3 regions of the Aminobacter sp. P9b genome follow, and region 2 is predicted to be linked to each of the others. Evidence: predicted binding sites of a transcription regulator. Region 2 holds the regulator's gene; each other region holds the start of a gene.
The links. Region 2 encodes PhoB, which activates phosphate uptake and scavenging genes when phosphate is short. Its sites were predicted from a motif close to TGTCATNNANCTGTCAT; they were not measured.
Positions count from the first base shown of each region.

Region 1 (5,030 bases), 2.3 Mb from region 2:
ATGCATATCTCGGATACCGATGTCGCCATCGACATCGTCGGCATGCACAAGTGGTATGGCGAATTCAACGTGCTGAAGGACATCAATCTCAGGGTCATGCGCGGCGAGCGCATCGTCATCTGCGGTCCGTCCGGCTCGGGCAAGTCGACCATGATCCGCTGCATCAACCGGCTGGAGGAGCATCAGAAGGGCAAGATCATCGTCGACGGCAAGGAACTGACCAACGATCTCAAGAAGATCGACGAGGTCCGTCGCGAAGTCGGCATGGTGTTCCAACACTTCAACCTGTTCCCGCACCTGACCATCCTCGAGAACTGTACGCTGGCGCCGATCTGGGTGCGCAAGACGCCGAAGAAGCAGGCCGAGGAGCAGGCGATGCACTTCCTGCGCCGGGTCAAGATCCCCGAGCAGGCCAACAAGTATCCGGGCCAGCTGTCCGGCGGCCAGCAGCAGCGCGTGGCGATTGCGCGGTCGCTGTGCATGAACCCGCGCATCATGCTGTTCGACGAGCCGACCTCGGCGCTCGATCCGGAAATGATCAAGGAAGTGCTGGAGACGATGGTCGGCCTCGCCGAAGAGGGCATGACCATGCTGTGCGTGACCCACGAGATGGGTTTTGCCCGCAAGGTCGCCAACCGGGTGATCTTCATGGACCAGGGCCAGATCGTCGAGGAGAACACGCCGGGCGAGTTCTTCGACAATCCGCGCCACGAGCGCACCAAGCTCTTCCTCAGCCAGATCCTGCACTAGGCTCGGCTGGAAAATTCCGCGAAGCCCGGTCGTATTTCGGCCGGGCTTTTTTGTTGGAACCGGCAAAGAGCAGCAGGGATGTAGAGTCGTTGCGAAGAGCATTACGTCTTCTAGGCATGCTTGCCCTGCTGGTTGCCGCCGGTGTGGCGCTCGGTACCCTGGTGCCGAGGCCGCTGTTCGGCGGCGCTGCGGCAGGCGATGCAACGTCGCGCCACATTCTCGTTTTCACCAACCCGATCCACACTGACATCGCCGTGCCGATCGATGATGGCGTGCTGGAAAAATTCGACTTCCTGCTGGATGCCGGCATTCAGGCCGACCTGCCGGCGGCGCGCTATCTGGTGTTCGGCTGGGGCAGCAAGGCCTTCTACATCGGCACGCCGACATGGTCGGAGCTGAAGCCCGCGCCTGTGCTTGCGGCGCTGACGCTCGACAACTCGGTGATGCATGTCGACCTGGCCGGCGAAATAGCGCTGCCGCAACCCACGGTCAGCCGGTTCGACATCAGCGAGGCAGGTTTTGCCTCCCTGCTCGACTTCATCGACGGCAGCTTCGAGCGGGGCAGTGCGGGCGTTCAACGCATTCCCGGGGTTGCGTACGGTGCCTATGACGGCTTCTTCGACGCCAACGGCAAGTTCAACGCGCTTGCCGGTTGCAACACCTGGACAGCCGCCGCCTTGCGCCAGGCCGGACTGACGACCGGCTGGTGGAACCCGCTGCCTGCGACGCTCAACTGGTCTCTTGGCCTCTACAACCGGCCGTCGTCTTTCCAGCCGGGCGGGGTCCAGCCGTAAAGCCAATCCATGTCGGCTGCGAGGCTGTCCGGCGACTTGAGCTTCAGGAACAGGTTGCGTGCCATCGCCACCGGCCCGGCGGCATGCCAGGCAAGGCGGTTGAGCGCGCCGCGCCGCGCCACTTTCCGCACGCGCGGCTTCCGCAGCATCTCCCACTGCGACAATGCGTTGGCAGTGTTGGGTCCAGAGGCAACGGCGTCGGCCAGGGTGAACGCATCCTCGATCGCCATAGCCGCGCCCTGGGCGGCGAAGGGCGTCATCGCGTGTGCGGCGTCGCCGATAAGGGCGATGCCGCTTGGCGCGGTCCAGGGCCGGGTCGGGTCGACGGCGTGCAAGGGCCAGACCGTCCATGGCCCGGCTTCGTCGATCAGCCTGGACAGAGCAGGAGCCGTACCGCGCATGGCGCGTTTCAACGCATTGGCATCGGTCTCGCCCGACCATTGCTCGGCTATCGAGTTGCCCGGGGTGAATGCGGCGAGGTTGATCGCCGCCCCCGCCCGGATCGGGTAGGCGACGAGATGGAAGCCTGCGTGAAGATAGGTCGTCACCATGGCCGGGGAGCTCAGGGAGGCAAAATGCCGGCCGACGTCGCCATCGGCGGAAAGCGTCGTGCGCCAGGCCAGTTCGCCGGTGAAGCGGCTCTTTTCGTTGGGGCCGACAAGGCGCCGGCTCGACGACCAGACGCCATCCGCTGCAACCAGCAGCGCGGCCTGCTCGTGGGAGACGATGCCCGCTTGCGTGAGTGTTATCCTGTTGCCGCTTGCCTGTGCCTCGACCCCGCTGACGGTGGCGTCCGTCACGATCTCGATCAATGGGCTTTCCGACGCTCGTGCGAGCAGCGCGCTCTGCAGGTCGGCGCGGTGGGCGACCACATAAGGGGCTTTCCAGCGGCGCTCTGCGGCAGCACCCAGCGGCACACGCGCCCGTTCGCTCAGGGTTGCAGCATCGCGCAATACCACCGCCTCCGGTCGTACGGTCGACGGGCTAACCAGGTCGAGCACGCCAAGACGGTCGAGGATGCGGGTTGCGTTGGGGGAGAGCTGGAGCCCCGCGCCGACTTCCTCAAGCGCCGGCGAGCGTTCGAAAACGCGAACGCTAAAGCCGTGTCTTGCAAAGGCGATTGCTGCAGTGAGCCCGGCAATGCCAGCTCCGGCAACCACTATCTGCCGCGATTGCATGACCGCGGCTTGCGGGTCAGGCTGCGCGGTCGACCACGTAGAGGCAGCCTTGCGGCAGTGTCTCGGTGGCCTTCAGCTTGGACGAGTAGCGATAGAGCGTCGAGCAATAGGGGCAGACCTTTTCGGCATCGGCGCCCATGTCGAGGAACACATGCGGATGGTCGAAGGGCGGGTTGGCGCCCACGCACATGAATTCCTTCACGCCGATTTCGATCACGGCATGTCCAGCATCGTTCTGGAAGTGGGGGATGGAGCCGCCGGCCATGGTGTTTTTCCCTTCTGAGGAACTGCGCGCATGAATGCCATGGCGTCTTTGGCGCGTCCACAGGGCGCGCGACGCCGTTATTCGACAGCGTTTGTATCATAAGCGGCGGGTTTGCAAGATGCTGAAATGAAACTGTCGCAATTGCCTGTCAGAGGATAAGTTGAGCCGGATAAGCGGCGGAACGCGGCAGTGGGGAAGGTTTGCATATGAATCAGTTGAAGCCGGTCCATACCGATTTCGTCAACGACAAGTCGCCGACCGGCGCAATCGACGGCAACCCCGACCGCTTCGTCAATCGGGAGTTCTCCTGGTTGCAGTTCAACCGGCGCGTGCTCGAACAGTCGCAGAACCCGAACCATCCGTTGCTGGAGCGCGTCCGCTTCCTGTCGATTTCGGCCGGCAATCTCGACGAGTTCTTCATGGTCCGCGTCGCCGGTCTTGCCGGCCAGGTGCGCGAAGGCATCACCGTCCGCAGTGCCGACGGGCGCACCCCCGAACAGCAGCTCAATCAGCTGTTGCTCGAGGTCGAACGGCTTCAGGAAGACCAGCAGAAGAGCCTGTCGAGCCTGATGGAACTGCTCAAGCTCGAGGGTATCGAGAGCATAGCGGCGGCCGATCTCGGCAAGGACGAAAGGAAGTGGCTCGAGGACCACTTCATGGAGCAGATCTTCCCGGTACTGACGCCGCTGTCGATCGATCCGGCACATCCGTTCCCGTTCATTCCCAATCTTGGCTTCTCGATCGCGCTGCAGTTGCGTCATCGCAAGAGCGGCGAGGAGATGACGGCGCTGCTGCGCCTGCCGGTGGCGCTGAAGCGCTACATCAGGCTGCCGGACCGCAAGCGCTCTGTGCGTTTCATCCCGATCGAGGAGACGGTGAACCTGTTCATCGGTAAGCTTTTCCCCGGCTACGAGGTCAAGGGATCGGGCACGTTCCAGATCATTCGGGACAGCGATATCGAGGTCGAGGAAGAATCCGAGGATCTTGTGCGGCTGTTCGAGACCGCATTGAAGCGGCGTCGGCGCGGCTCGGTCATCCGCATTGAGTTCGACAGCCAGATGCCATCCCAACTGCGCGATTTCGTTGCCGGCGAACTGGGCGTTTCGGCGAGCCGCATCAGCGTCCTCAGCGGCCCGCTGGCCATCAGCCAGATTTCCGAGATCGTCGCCGTGCCGCGCGACGACCTGAAGTTCCCGCCCTTCAATCCGCGTTTTCCCGAACGCATCCGCGAGCATCGCGGCGACTGTTTCGCTGCGATCCGCGAGAAGGACTTCGTCGTCCACCACCCCTACGAATCGTTCGACGTGGTGGTGCAGTTCCTGCGCCAGGCAGCGATCGATCCCGAGGTCGTGGCGATCAAGCAGACGCTCTACCGCACGTCCAACGACAGCCCGATCGTGCGCGCCCTTGTCGACGCCGCCGAGGCCGGCAAGTCGGTGACCGCACTGGTCGAGCTCAAGGCTCGCTTCGACGAGGAGGCCAACATCCGCTGGGCGCGCGATCTCGAACGCGCCGGCGTGCAGGTCGTGTTCGGCTTCCTGGAGCTCAAGACCCACGCCAAGATGTCGCTGGTGGTCCGCCGCGAGGACGGCCGCCTGCGCAACTACGTCCATCTCGGCACCGGAAACTACCACCCGATCACCGCGCGCATCTACACCGACCTGTCGTTCTTCACCACCGATTCGGCGATCGCGCGCGATGTGGCGCAGATCTTCAACTTCATCACCGGCTACGCCGAGCCGGCGGACGAGATGTGCATCGCCTTGTCGCCCTATACGCTGCGCAGCCGCATCCTCAAGCACATCGCCGACGAGGTCGAACATGCCCGCGCAGGCCGGCCGGCACAGATCTGGATGAAGATGAACTCGCTCGTCGATCCTGACGTGATCGACGCGCTTTATGACGCGAGCCGCAGCGGCGTCGAGATCGACCTCGTCGTACGCGGCATCTGTTGCCTGAGGCCGCAGGTGCCCGGACTGTCGGAGAACATCCGCGTCAGGTCGATCGTCGGCCGCTTCCTCGAGCACAGCCGCATCTATTGCT
Region 1 covers NZ_CP150082.1:2,608,022-2,613,051, forward strand. Annotated here, with positions in the region: gene WHT83_RS12880 (amino acid ABC transporter ATP-binding protein) at 1-750, shown strand, start outside; gene WHT83_RS12885 (TIGR02117 family protein) at 867-1,544, shown strand; gene WHT83_RS12890 (FAD-dependent monooxygenase) at 1,499-2,722, opposite strand; gene WHT83_RS12895 (zinc-finger domain-containing protein) at 2,739-2,987, opposite strand; gene WHT83_RS12900 (RNA degradosome polyphosphate kinase) at 3,194-5,030, shown strand, end outside.
Region 1: the regulator PhoB is predicted to act here: its motif matches at 3,110-3,126, upstream of WHT83_RS12900 (RNA degradosome polyphosphate kinase).

Region 2 (5,030 bases):
CTCCGCCGCCGCTTCGAGCGCCGCTGGTAGGGCATGGACAAGGAGCATCCTGCTATGAACATCATGACCGAGAAATCCCTCGAAGACGCGGTGAATGCCGAGATGAACAGACCCAATGAACCCATCAAGATGCGTGGCGACCAGGTCACCGTGCACTATGGCGACAAGCAGGCGCTGTTCGGGGTCAATCTCGATGTCCGCCAGAACCAGGTGACGGCGCTGATCGGCCCTTCGGGCTGCGGCAAGTCGACTTTCCTGCGCTGCCTCAACCGCATGAACGACACCATCGACAGCGCCCGTGTCGGCGGCAAGATCACGCTCGACAACGAAGACATCTACGATCCCAAGATCGACGTCGTCGAGCTGCGCGCCCGTGTCGGCATGGTGTTCCAGAAGCCGAACCCGTTCCCCAAGTCGATCTACGAGAACGTCGCCTACGGCCCGCGCATCCACGGCCTCGCCAAGAACAAAGCCGAGCTTGACGAGATCGTCGAGAAGAGCCTGCAGAAGGCAGCGCTCTGGAACGAAGCCAAGGACCGTCTCAACGAGCCGGGCACCGGCCTGTCGGGCGGCCAGCAGCAGCGCCTGTGCATCGCGCGCGCCATCGCGGTTGCGCCAGAAGTGATCCTGATGGACGAGCCGTGCTCGGCGCTCGACCCGATCGCCACCGCCAAGGTGGAGGAGCTGATCGACGAGCTGCGCGAGAACTACACCATCGTCATCGTGACGCACTCTATGCAGCAGGCTGCGCGCGTGTCGCAGCGCACGGCGATGTTCCATCTCGGCTATCTGGTCGAGGAAGGCCCGACCGACAAGATGTTCACCAATCCCGACGACAAGCGGACGCAGGACTACATCACCGGCCGTTTCGGCTGAGCGATATCGGCTCCGACCAGCATCAGACGAGGAACACATCATGGGCGAGCACACAGTCCGGTCCTTCGACGAAGAACTCAAACACGTCGACCAGGTCATCCGCGACATGGGCGACCTGGCCGGCGCGATGGTGGCAGGTGCGATCCGCGCGCTGCTTTCGTCCGACCAGGCGCTGGCGCAGAACGTCGTCGCCGACGACACGATCATGGACGCCAAGCAGCGCGAGCTCGACAACAGCGCGATCACGCTGATCGCCAAGCGCCAGCCGATGGCGCAGGATTTGCGCGCCGTGGTCGGCGCCATCCGCATGGCCGGCGATCTCGAGCGCATCGGCGACCTGGCCAAGAACATCGCCAAGCGTGTCGGTGCCGTCGGCCAGTCGCCGACGCCGCGCAACCTTTCGCACTCCATCGACGCGATGGCGCAGCTGGTGCTCGGCCAGGTCCGCGGCGTGGTCGATCTCTATGTCGCGCGCCAGGCCGAAGGCCTGAAGGAACTGCGCAACGACGACCAGAAGATCGACATCCAGTACACGGCCGTGTTCCGCGAGCTCCTGACCTACATGATGGAAGATCCGCGCAACATCACCGCATGCACGCATCTGCTGTTCTGTGCCAAGAACCTCGAGCGCATCGGCGACCATGTCACCAACGTCGCCGAGAACGCCTATTTCGTGGTCACCGGCACGCAATTGCCGCTCAACCGCCCGAAGGTCGACGAGACCACGACGGCAGTGTCTGCCTGAACACTTCAGCGCTGCATGTGCGGGGCGCGGGGGCGCTGCGGCAAGTTAATCCGCGCATGATCCGATCGGGGTCATGCGCCAAGAAAAGGCACAGCCGATGATCGCTCCCAAGGTCATGGTCGTCGAGGACGAAGAGCCGCTGGGCGTGCTGCTTCGCTACAATCTCGAATCCGAAGGTTATCAGGTCGAAGTCGTCACGCGTGGCGACGAAGCCGAGATCAGGCTCCAGGAAAACGTGCCCGATCTGCTGGTGCTCGACTGGATGGTGCCGGCACTTTCCGGCATCGAGCTGTGCCGCCGGCTGAGGATGCGGCCCGACACCGAGCGCCTGCCGATCATCATGCTGACGGCGCGCGGCGAAGAGAGCGACCGGGTGCGCGGGCTTTCGACCGGTGCGGACGACTATCTGGTCAAGCCGTTCTCGACGCCCGAGTTCATGGCGCGGGTCAAGGCGCTGCTGCGCCGGGCCAAGCCCGAGGTGCTGTCGTCCATCCTCAAGGTCGGCGACATCATGCTCGACCGCGAGTCGCACCGGGTCTACCGCAAGAAGAGCGAGATCAAGCTCGGGCCGACCGAGTTCCGCCTGCTCGAATTCATGATGCGGCATCCGGGCAGGGTGTTCTCGCGCAGCCAGCTGCTCGACAATGTCTGGGGCGAGACGATCTATATCGACGAGCGCACCGTCGACGTGCATGTCGGGCGCCTGCGCAAGGCAGTCAACAACGGCCGCATGCCCGACGTCATCCGCACGATCCGCGGTGCCGGCTACGCCATCCGCGAGGATTAGCGGTCGACGTCCGTTGTTTCGTTCTGGCCGCAAGCGGGCCTAGGCAAGCTGCGGCCTGCAGCAGATCGGGTTGGTAGGCGCGTCGTCGATTTGTGCTCCGCCAGGGTGGCGGCGCGGCCGCGCAATTGGCACTCGATCATGACAGCTCGCCTGCGTCGCGATGCTTTGGTGTCGATGCCGATGCAAGCAAACCTTCTGGCGGCGGGATGGTTTTTCTGCAGGAACAACTAATGATCCATGTCGCTGATGGATAACTTCTTCAGCAACGGTAGATTAAATGGCCTGCGATGACGATTTCGTGATGTCATCGATACCAAAAATTGTCCATTTTCATGCTAGCTGGCGCCTTGTGCGCAACGTTGTCTCGGCCATTGTTCTGGTGCTGATCACCATGCTTTACGGACTGCCCCTCGATCGGGCAGAGGCCGCAGGCATGAGCACTGGCGCGCAGCCGGTGACAACCGGGCAGGCGGAAGTTATCGCCGCGCCCGATGGGTGCTTGCCTTCCCTGGATCGCTGCACCGGCGAGACGTCCGACGAGCACAGCACCAGCACGCACTGCCTGGGCGACTGCCCTGCCTGGCAGGTCCATGACGAGCTTGCCGCGCCGACCCACACGACGCTTCGCAAGCGGCTCCCAGATCCCATGCCGCGTCGCGTGGCGAGCGCATCGTTTCTTCGACCTCCGATCGCTGCCTGATTTTTGACCGTTCGGCCCTCGCACCGACGAGGCCGTCCGAAATCAGTTGCGATGAGGAGACGGACGATCTTCCCGAGAAACTCTTGCGCTTGGGCCAGGCCCGAGCGCGTCCGCCGTAGCGACGCCGCCGGCTGGCATTCCCGCCAGCCCGCAAGGAGCCCGCGTGCTTTGCTCGTGGCAACAGCTAGATGACGTGCGCCCGCACGCACGAGCCGTCACCGGTCGGCGGATCGGTGCCGAGCGGCTGCATGCGCATGGTCAACGACCGGTCATCGACCTCCACGACCGCGTGTCACCCGAAATACAGGAAATGGTGCCAGGAGACTGCCAATGCCTAGGAACACTTTTGAAACGAATGCCGCGGGCGCCGCGCCGATGCCCGGAGGTGGCTCGGCATTGAGCCGCCGGCGTTTTCTCGCCGGCGTAGCCGGGCTGGGGACCCTTGCGGTGTCCGGCTGCGTCAGCACCCAACAAGCGGCCGTGCCGGCCGCAAGTGCGCCGGTCAAGAAGGCGCCGCCGGTCGTCGACAGCAATGCCCTTGCGATGTACGGCCCGCTGCCGAACGAGAAGTTCCCCATTGCCGCGATCGACCTGACCAAGGTGCCGAGCCGCTATTACCGGCGGCAGGTCGACTATGTCACCGAGGAACCGGTCGGAACGCTGGTCGTCGACACGGACAATTTCTACCTCTACCTCGTCCAGCCGGACGGCAAGGCCATGCGCTACGGCGTCGGGCTCGGCCGGGCTGGCTTCACCTGGGCGGGAAGGGGCCGCATCGGCTGGAAACAGGAATGGCCGAAATGGACGCCGCCCGACGAGATGATCGCGCGTCAGCCAAATCTCGCCCAGTGGGGCGCCGACCGTGGCGGCATGCCGCCCGGCCTCGAAAATCCGCTGGGAGCACGGGCCCTCTACGTCTTCCAGGGCAAGGTCGACACGCTTTATCGCGTTCACGGAACGCCCGAGTACTGGACTATTGGCAAGGCGGTCTCGAGCGGCTGCGTTCGCCTGATGAACCAGGACATCATCGATCTGTACGAACGGGTGCCGAGCCAGTCGCCCATCCTCGTGCTGGGCGATCCGACCCAACCCCATTCGCACGAGGTCGCCGGCGGCAGCGCTTCGCAAGCCGCCGGCTGATGTAGCGGTCACCCCAGCAGGTTCTCGCCGGCCGGCTTGCGAAGCGCCGTCCGGCCAACTTGGAGCAGACACGACATGAATGACCGCATCATCGGCTTGGCGCATTCAGGGCCCTGGCATGGCGGCGCCGTTCTCAAGGGGGTGGCCGTGACCATCCTGAGCTTTGCCGCGCTGGGCACCGTTTCGGCGCTCTGGGACAATCCGCTGTTTGTCCGGATGACCCCCGTCGCGGGCTGGGAACTGCCCGCTTTGGTGGTCCTGTCGGCGCTCTCGGGGCTTTATGTCGCCGTGCGGCGACCCGTCTGTTCAGTGCGCCGCGCGGGCATCGGCGGCGTGGCCGGCTTCATCGGCATCGCCTGCCCGACGTGCAACAAGATCCTCATGCTTCTGTTCGGGGGCGAATTCCTGATGATGTGGTTCGACCCGATCCGCCCCCTGATTTCAGCGCTCGGCATTGCGTTCCTCACTGCTGCGTCATGGCACGAAATACGCGCTCGTCGAGTGGATGCCGCAATGCAACCGGAGTATCTGCAATGACCGATATCCCAAGCGATCGCGTCCGCGCCGGTCAGCCAGCCTCTCTATTGCGCCGGACGCTGCTTCGTCATGTCGTGGTTGTCGGGCTTGCTGGCGCACTGGTCTATGCATTCGCCGTCGTTCACGGACAGTGGAGCCCGATGCACCGGTGGAACCGTGCATTCGCGGACGCATCGCTGGCGCTTCTGGTGATCACCATGTCGATCGGGCCATTGTCGCGCCTGTGGCCCGCCTTGCTCCGGGTG
Region 2 covers NZ_CP150082.1:267,223-272,252, reverse strand. Annotated here, with positions in the region: gene pstA (phosphate ABC transporter permease PstA) at 1-30, shown strand, start outside; gene pstB (phosphate ABC transporter ATP-binding protein PstB) at 55-876, shown strand; gene phoU (phosphate signaling complex protein PhoU) at 917-1,621, shown strand; gene phoB (phosphate regulon transcriptional regulator PhoB) at 1,719-2,408, shown strand; gene WHT83_RS01335 (hypothetical protein) at 2,686-3,108, shown strand; gene WHT83_RS01330 (L,D-transpeptidase) at 3,439-4,248, shown strand; gene WHT83_RS01325 (hypothetical protein) at 4,324-4,785, shown strand; gene WHT83_RS01320 (ferric reductase-like transmembrane domain-containing protein) at 4,782-5,030, shown strand, end outside.

Region 3 (5,030 bases), 1.3 Mb from region 2:
GGTTCCTTGCCGCCGAGCGTCAATCCGAACATCTCGCTGAGCTGGCTGGCGAAGATGATCACGGCGATGCCGGCGGTGAAGCCCACCGTCACCGGATAGGGGATGAACTTGATGTAGGTCCCGAGCCTGAGGTAGCCGATCGCCGTCAGGAACACGCCTGCCATGGCAGTGGCGAGGATCAGCCCGTCTATGCCCTCGCGCGCCACCGTCGCCGCCACCAAAACGATGAAGGCGCCGGCCGGCCCGCCGATCTGGAAGCGGCTGCCGCCGAGCGCCGAGACGATGAAACCGCCGATGATCGCGGTGAACAGGCCTTTGTCAGGCGACACGCCCGATGCGATGGCGATCGCCATCGACAATGGCAGCGCCACGATCGCCACCGTCAGCCCGGCAATCGCATCGGCCTTGAACTGCCTCGCGCCATAGCCCTCGCGCAGAACCGTCACCAGCTTGGGCGTGAACAGTTCCGCGAAGGTCGGTTGCCTGTGCTGTCTTGAATTGCTGCCTGCGTCCATCATCCGCACCACTGGAAACGCGGCGGGATCGTCGGCAAGACTGTCGGCGGTCGCCGTCGCGACTACATCATGCGGATCGCCGGGAGCCTCAGGCCCTTTTCTTCAGGCGCACGCCCCGGCCGCCGGTCTCGTTCTCGCCGATCAGCTCCACGCCGGCGGCGTCGAGCGCCTCGATGACCTTGGTCAGTGTGTCGACCACGCCACGCACCACGCCCTCGCTCGCTTCCATGCGCTGTATCGTCGGCACCGAGACGCCGGCCAGTTCGGCGAGCGTCTTCTGGTCGATGCCTGCCAGCGCTCGTGCGGCGCGCATCTGTGCGGCTGTGATCACTGAGATGTTCCCGTCTCGATCCGCAATATCAATGTATCATACATTCATGTTGATGTTTCAAGCATCATTATTGATGCCTGTAGCATATGTCATTCGTCGCCGGCTTGCGGGCGCATCAGGTGGCGGCTGACCAGCCAGCATAGCGTCGCCCAGGCGAAGCCGGCGCACCAGCCGGCCAGTACGTCCGACGGCCAGTGGACGCCGAGATAGACGCGGCTGATACCGACCATCAGGGTCGTCAACACGGCCACGGCGAAGACGAAGATCGTCGTCGCACGTCCGGGCAGGAAGCGCGCCAAAAGCGCGCCAAGCGTCAGGTAGGTCACCGCCGACAGCATCGCGTGGCCGCTGGGAAAGCTCATCGTATAGACCTGCGCCAGATGCGGCACGAGGTCGGGCCTGGGGCGGTCGATGCCGAGCTTGAGCAGGCTCGACAGCACCTGGCCGCCGGCCACCGAGGCGAAGACGAACAGCGCCGGGCCCCAGCGCCTGGTCATGCCGAGATAGATGACGACGATGGCGGTGATGTAGATCAGCACCGATGCGCTGCCGAGTGCGGTGATGTCGCGCATCGCCTCTTCCAGCCAGGACGGGCCGATAGGGTCGGCCGCATTGCTGGCCTCGCGGAAGAACAGCAGGATGTCGGTGTCGAAGGCGTGCGGTGCTGCGTCGCGCGCCACCTCGGACAACTCGACGAAGCCCCACAGCCCGCCGGCGATGACGATACCGGCTGCCAAAAGCGAGAATTCGATCCTGTTCCACAGTTTTTGATGCATCGTCCTGCCGTCTGCCTGCTGCGTCTGGTTGCGGAGTGAGGCTCCGCGCGTCGAAAGATGGGAGACTGTCCTCGTCGGGAAAAGACGTTGAAACGAAAATGCCGCGGTGCTTCGCGCCTGAACAAGGCGCTGTTCCGTCAGGCTCTATAGCCAAGGCCGACTTTCGGCGAAACTGTCATGCTACTGTTATCTCGTCCGATTAGCGGTGCCGGCGAACCCCAAGCCGTACACCAGCCAGAGGTCGACATCATGAACCAGCCCTACGATCAGAAATTCCGCACCAGCCTGCTCGAGGACAATGACGGTCCCGGCCACAACCCGACCGACAACCGCACCATGGGCGACATCATCGCCAAGCGCTTCTCGCGCCGCGGCTTCCTCAAGGGCTCCCTCGCCGTTTCGGCCATCGCCGCCACCGTCAGCCCCATCGCCATCATCCTCGCCGACGACGCCCGCGCCGCCGGCGGCTCGGCCTTCAACTTCGACGAGGTCGCGGCCGGCATCGACGACAAGCACCATGTCGCCTCAGGCTACGACGCCGACGTGCTGCTGCGTTGGGGCGACCCGATCTTCACTGATGCGCCGGAATTCGATCCGCTCAACCAGTCGGCGGAAGCGCAGGCCAGGCAGTTCGGCTACAACAACGACTATGTTGGCTATATCGAGCTCGAAGGCTCGTCCGAGCACGGCCTGCTGGTCGTCAACCACGAATACACCAACGAGCACCTGATGTTCCCCGGCATCGTCAAGATCGTCGAGGGCAAGATCGAGGTCGCCTCCGCCGACCAGAAGCGCATCGACATCGAACTGGCCGCGCATGGCGGTTCGATCGTCGAGATCCGCAAGGTTTCAGGCAAGTGGCAGGTCGTCCGTGACGGCAAGCTCAACCGCCGCATCACCGCCACCACCGAGATGCAGCTGACCGGACCGGCTGCCGGTAACGATCGTCTTAAGACCAATGCCGACGCATCGGGCACCAAGGTCTTCGGCACTTTGAACAACTGCGCCGGCGGCGTCACGCCCTGGGGCACCTACATCATGGCCGAGGAAAACTTCCACGGCTATTTCGGCGGCGAGCTGCCGGCCGACCACCCCGAAGCCGCCAATTACAAGCGCCTCGGCGTGCCGGAAGGCACCTATGAGTGGTTCAAGTTCTACGACCGCTTCGACGTTTCCAAGGAGCCGAACGAGCCCAACCGCTTCGGCTGGATCGTCGAGGTCGACGTCAACGACCCGAACTCGCTGCCGAAGAAGCGCACCGCGCTCGGCCGCTTCAAGCACGAGGGCGCCGAATCCATCGTCGCCAGCGACGGCCGCGTCGTCTTCTACCTCGGCGACGACGAGCGCTTCGACTACGTCTACAAGTTCGTGACCACCGGCAAGTTCAACCCCGACGACCGCGCCGCCAATCTCGACCTGCTCGACGACGGCACGCTCTACGTCGCCAAATTCGCCGAGGACGGTGCCTTCGAATGGCTGCCGCTGGTCCAGGGCGAAGGCCCGCTCACTGCCGACAACGGCTTCGTCAGCCAGGCCGACGTGGTCATCGAGACGCGCCGCGCCGCCGACCTGCTCGGCGCCACCAAGATGGACCGTCCCGAGGACATCCAGCCCAACGGCGTCAACGGCAAGGTCTATGTCATGCTGACCAACAACACCAAGCGCAAGGCCGACCAGGTCGACGCCGCCAACCCGCGCGCCGAAAACGCCTTCGGCCACATCATCGAGCTGATCGAGGACGCCGGCGACTTCACCGCCACCAAGGGCAAGTGGGAAGTGCTGCTCAAGTGCGGCGATCCCGCGATTGCCGAAGTCGGCGCCTCGTTCTCGACCTCGACCACCGAGAATGGCTGGTTCGGCATGCCCGACAACTGCGCGGTGGATTCCGCCGGCCGCCTCTGGGTCTCGACCGACGGCAATTCGCCCAAGGCCACCGGCCGCACCGACGGCCTCTGGGCGGTCGACACCGAGGGCGAGGCGCGCGCCACCTCGAAGCTGTTCTTCCGCGTGCCTGTCGGGGCCGAGATGTGCGGTCCGCTGTTTGCGCCCGACGACCAGACCGCCTTCGTCGCCGTCCAGCATCCGGGCGACGGCGGCGAGGACTGGGAAGGCTTTGGCCGTCCGTCCTACTACGAGGACCTGTCGACCCGCTGGCCCGACTTCAAGCCCGACATGCCGGTGCGTCCGGCCGTCGTCGCCATCACCAGGCAAGGCGGCGGCAAGATCGCCGTCTGATCCGGACCGAACCGATGTAACGAGAATGGGGGCCTCATGGCCCCCATTCTTGGTCGCTGCCGTAGCTGACGCGGCGCCTCCTTCACTCCGTCATTCCCAACCTCGTGAGCGAGCGCAGCGAGCGGAGAGTGTCGGGAATCCATGCCGTGACGATGACGGACCAGAGCCGGTGCAGGATTTGGACCTGCGCTCGATCTCTTACGAGGTTAGGAATGACGGAAGGTGGGTTTTCGTCTTCCTTCGGTGACGCCCTATTTCCCGGCCAGTGCCGGCCCAAGCGTGATCAGTGCCACCGCCACGACCGCGAGCCCGACGCCGATGCCCTGGATGCCGCTCAGCTTCTCGCCGAAAAAGACGATGGCGACGAGGTTGACGGCGATCAGCTGGATCACCGCCGACAGCGAGAACGACACCGACATGCCGAAGTCGCGCACCAGCCGCAGCATGATCAGGTTGCCGAGCGAATAGAGGATCAGCGTCACCACCAGCTTGCCGATGGTCGGCTCGATGCCCCAGGTCTTGGCCACCATCGCGGCAATCAGGAAGATGACGGTCGAAAAACCGAGCAACGAAAGGCCGATGGCGGACATTTTCAGGCAAGCTCCCACGAATGTCCGCGATTTGCTCCGAATGCCGCACCGGCGTCAAGCAGGTGGGCGACACGCTCCAACGCTATCGCGCCATCGCGCACAAAAACCCTCCCGTCCGGAGACGGGAGGGCGCTTGGCCAAAAGTCTTGGGAGCCCCTGATTCCATCAGGGATAGGTACACTTGCCCTTCTGCGGTTCACCCTGCGGGCCCGGCGTGCCGGTTTCCTCCCAGTCGCCGCCGTGGCCGGCGCAATAGGCGATCATCAGGTTGCACGACGCCTTGTTGTTGCACGTCTCGACATGGCCCTCGGCCTGTCCGCCGCCGCCCGGCGCCTTGAGCCCGAGTTGGTGCGGCGGCGGGGCCGGCACGCGTGCCTTGAGCTGTGCGGCCGAGGCCGCACCGGCAAAGGCCGACATCGAAAGGGCCAGCGTCGCGATCATCGACGAGCGGATGATGGTGTTGGTCATGCTCATGTCAGGTTCTCCTCTGGGACACTTGCGGCTCGCTGGCCGCCACGAACATGTGTGTCCCGGCGGGAGAGGAAGGTTCACGCGCAGATGGAAAAAATGATCGCGCGGATTC
Region 3 covers NZ_CP150082.1:1,563,808-1,568,837, forward strand. Annotated here, with positions in the region: gene WHT83_RS07690 (SulP family inorganic anion transporter) at 1-518, opposite strand, end outside; gene WHT83_RS07695 (helix-turn-helix domain-containing protein) at 604-846, opposite strand; gene WHT83_RS07700 (phosphatase PAP2 family protein) at 936-1,622, opposite strand; gene WHT83_RS07705 (PhoX family protein) at 1,872-3,857, shown strand; gene WHT83_RS07710 (hypothetical protein) at 4,109-4,447, opposite strand; gene WHT83_RS07715 (hypothetical protein) at 4,613-4,921, opposite strand.
Region 3: the regulator PhoB is predicted to act here: its motif matches at 1,796-1,812, upstream of WHT83_RS07705 (PhoX family protein).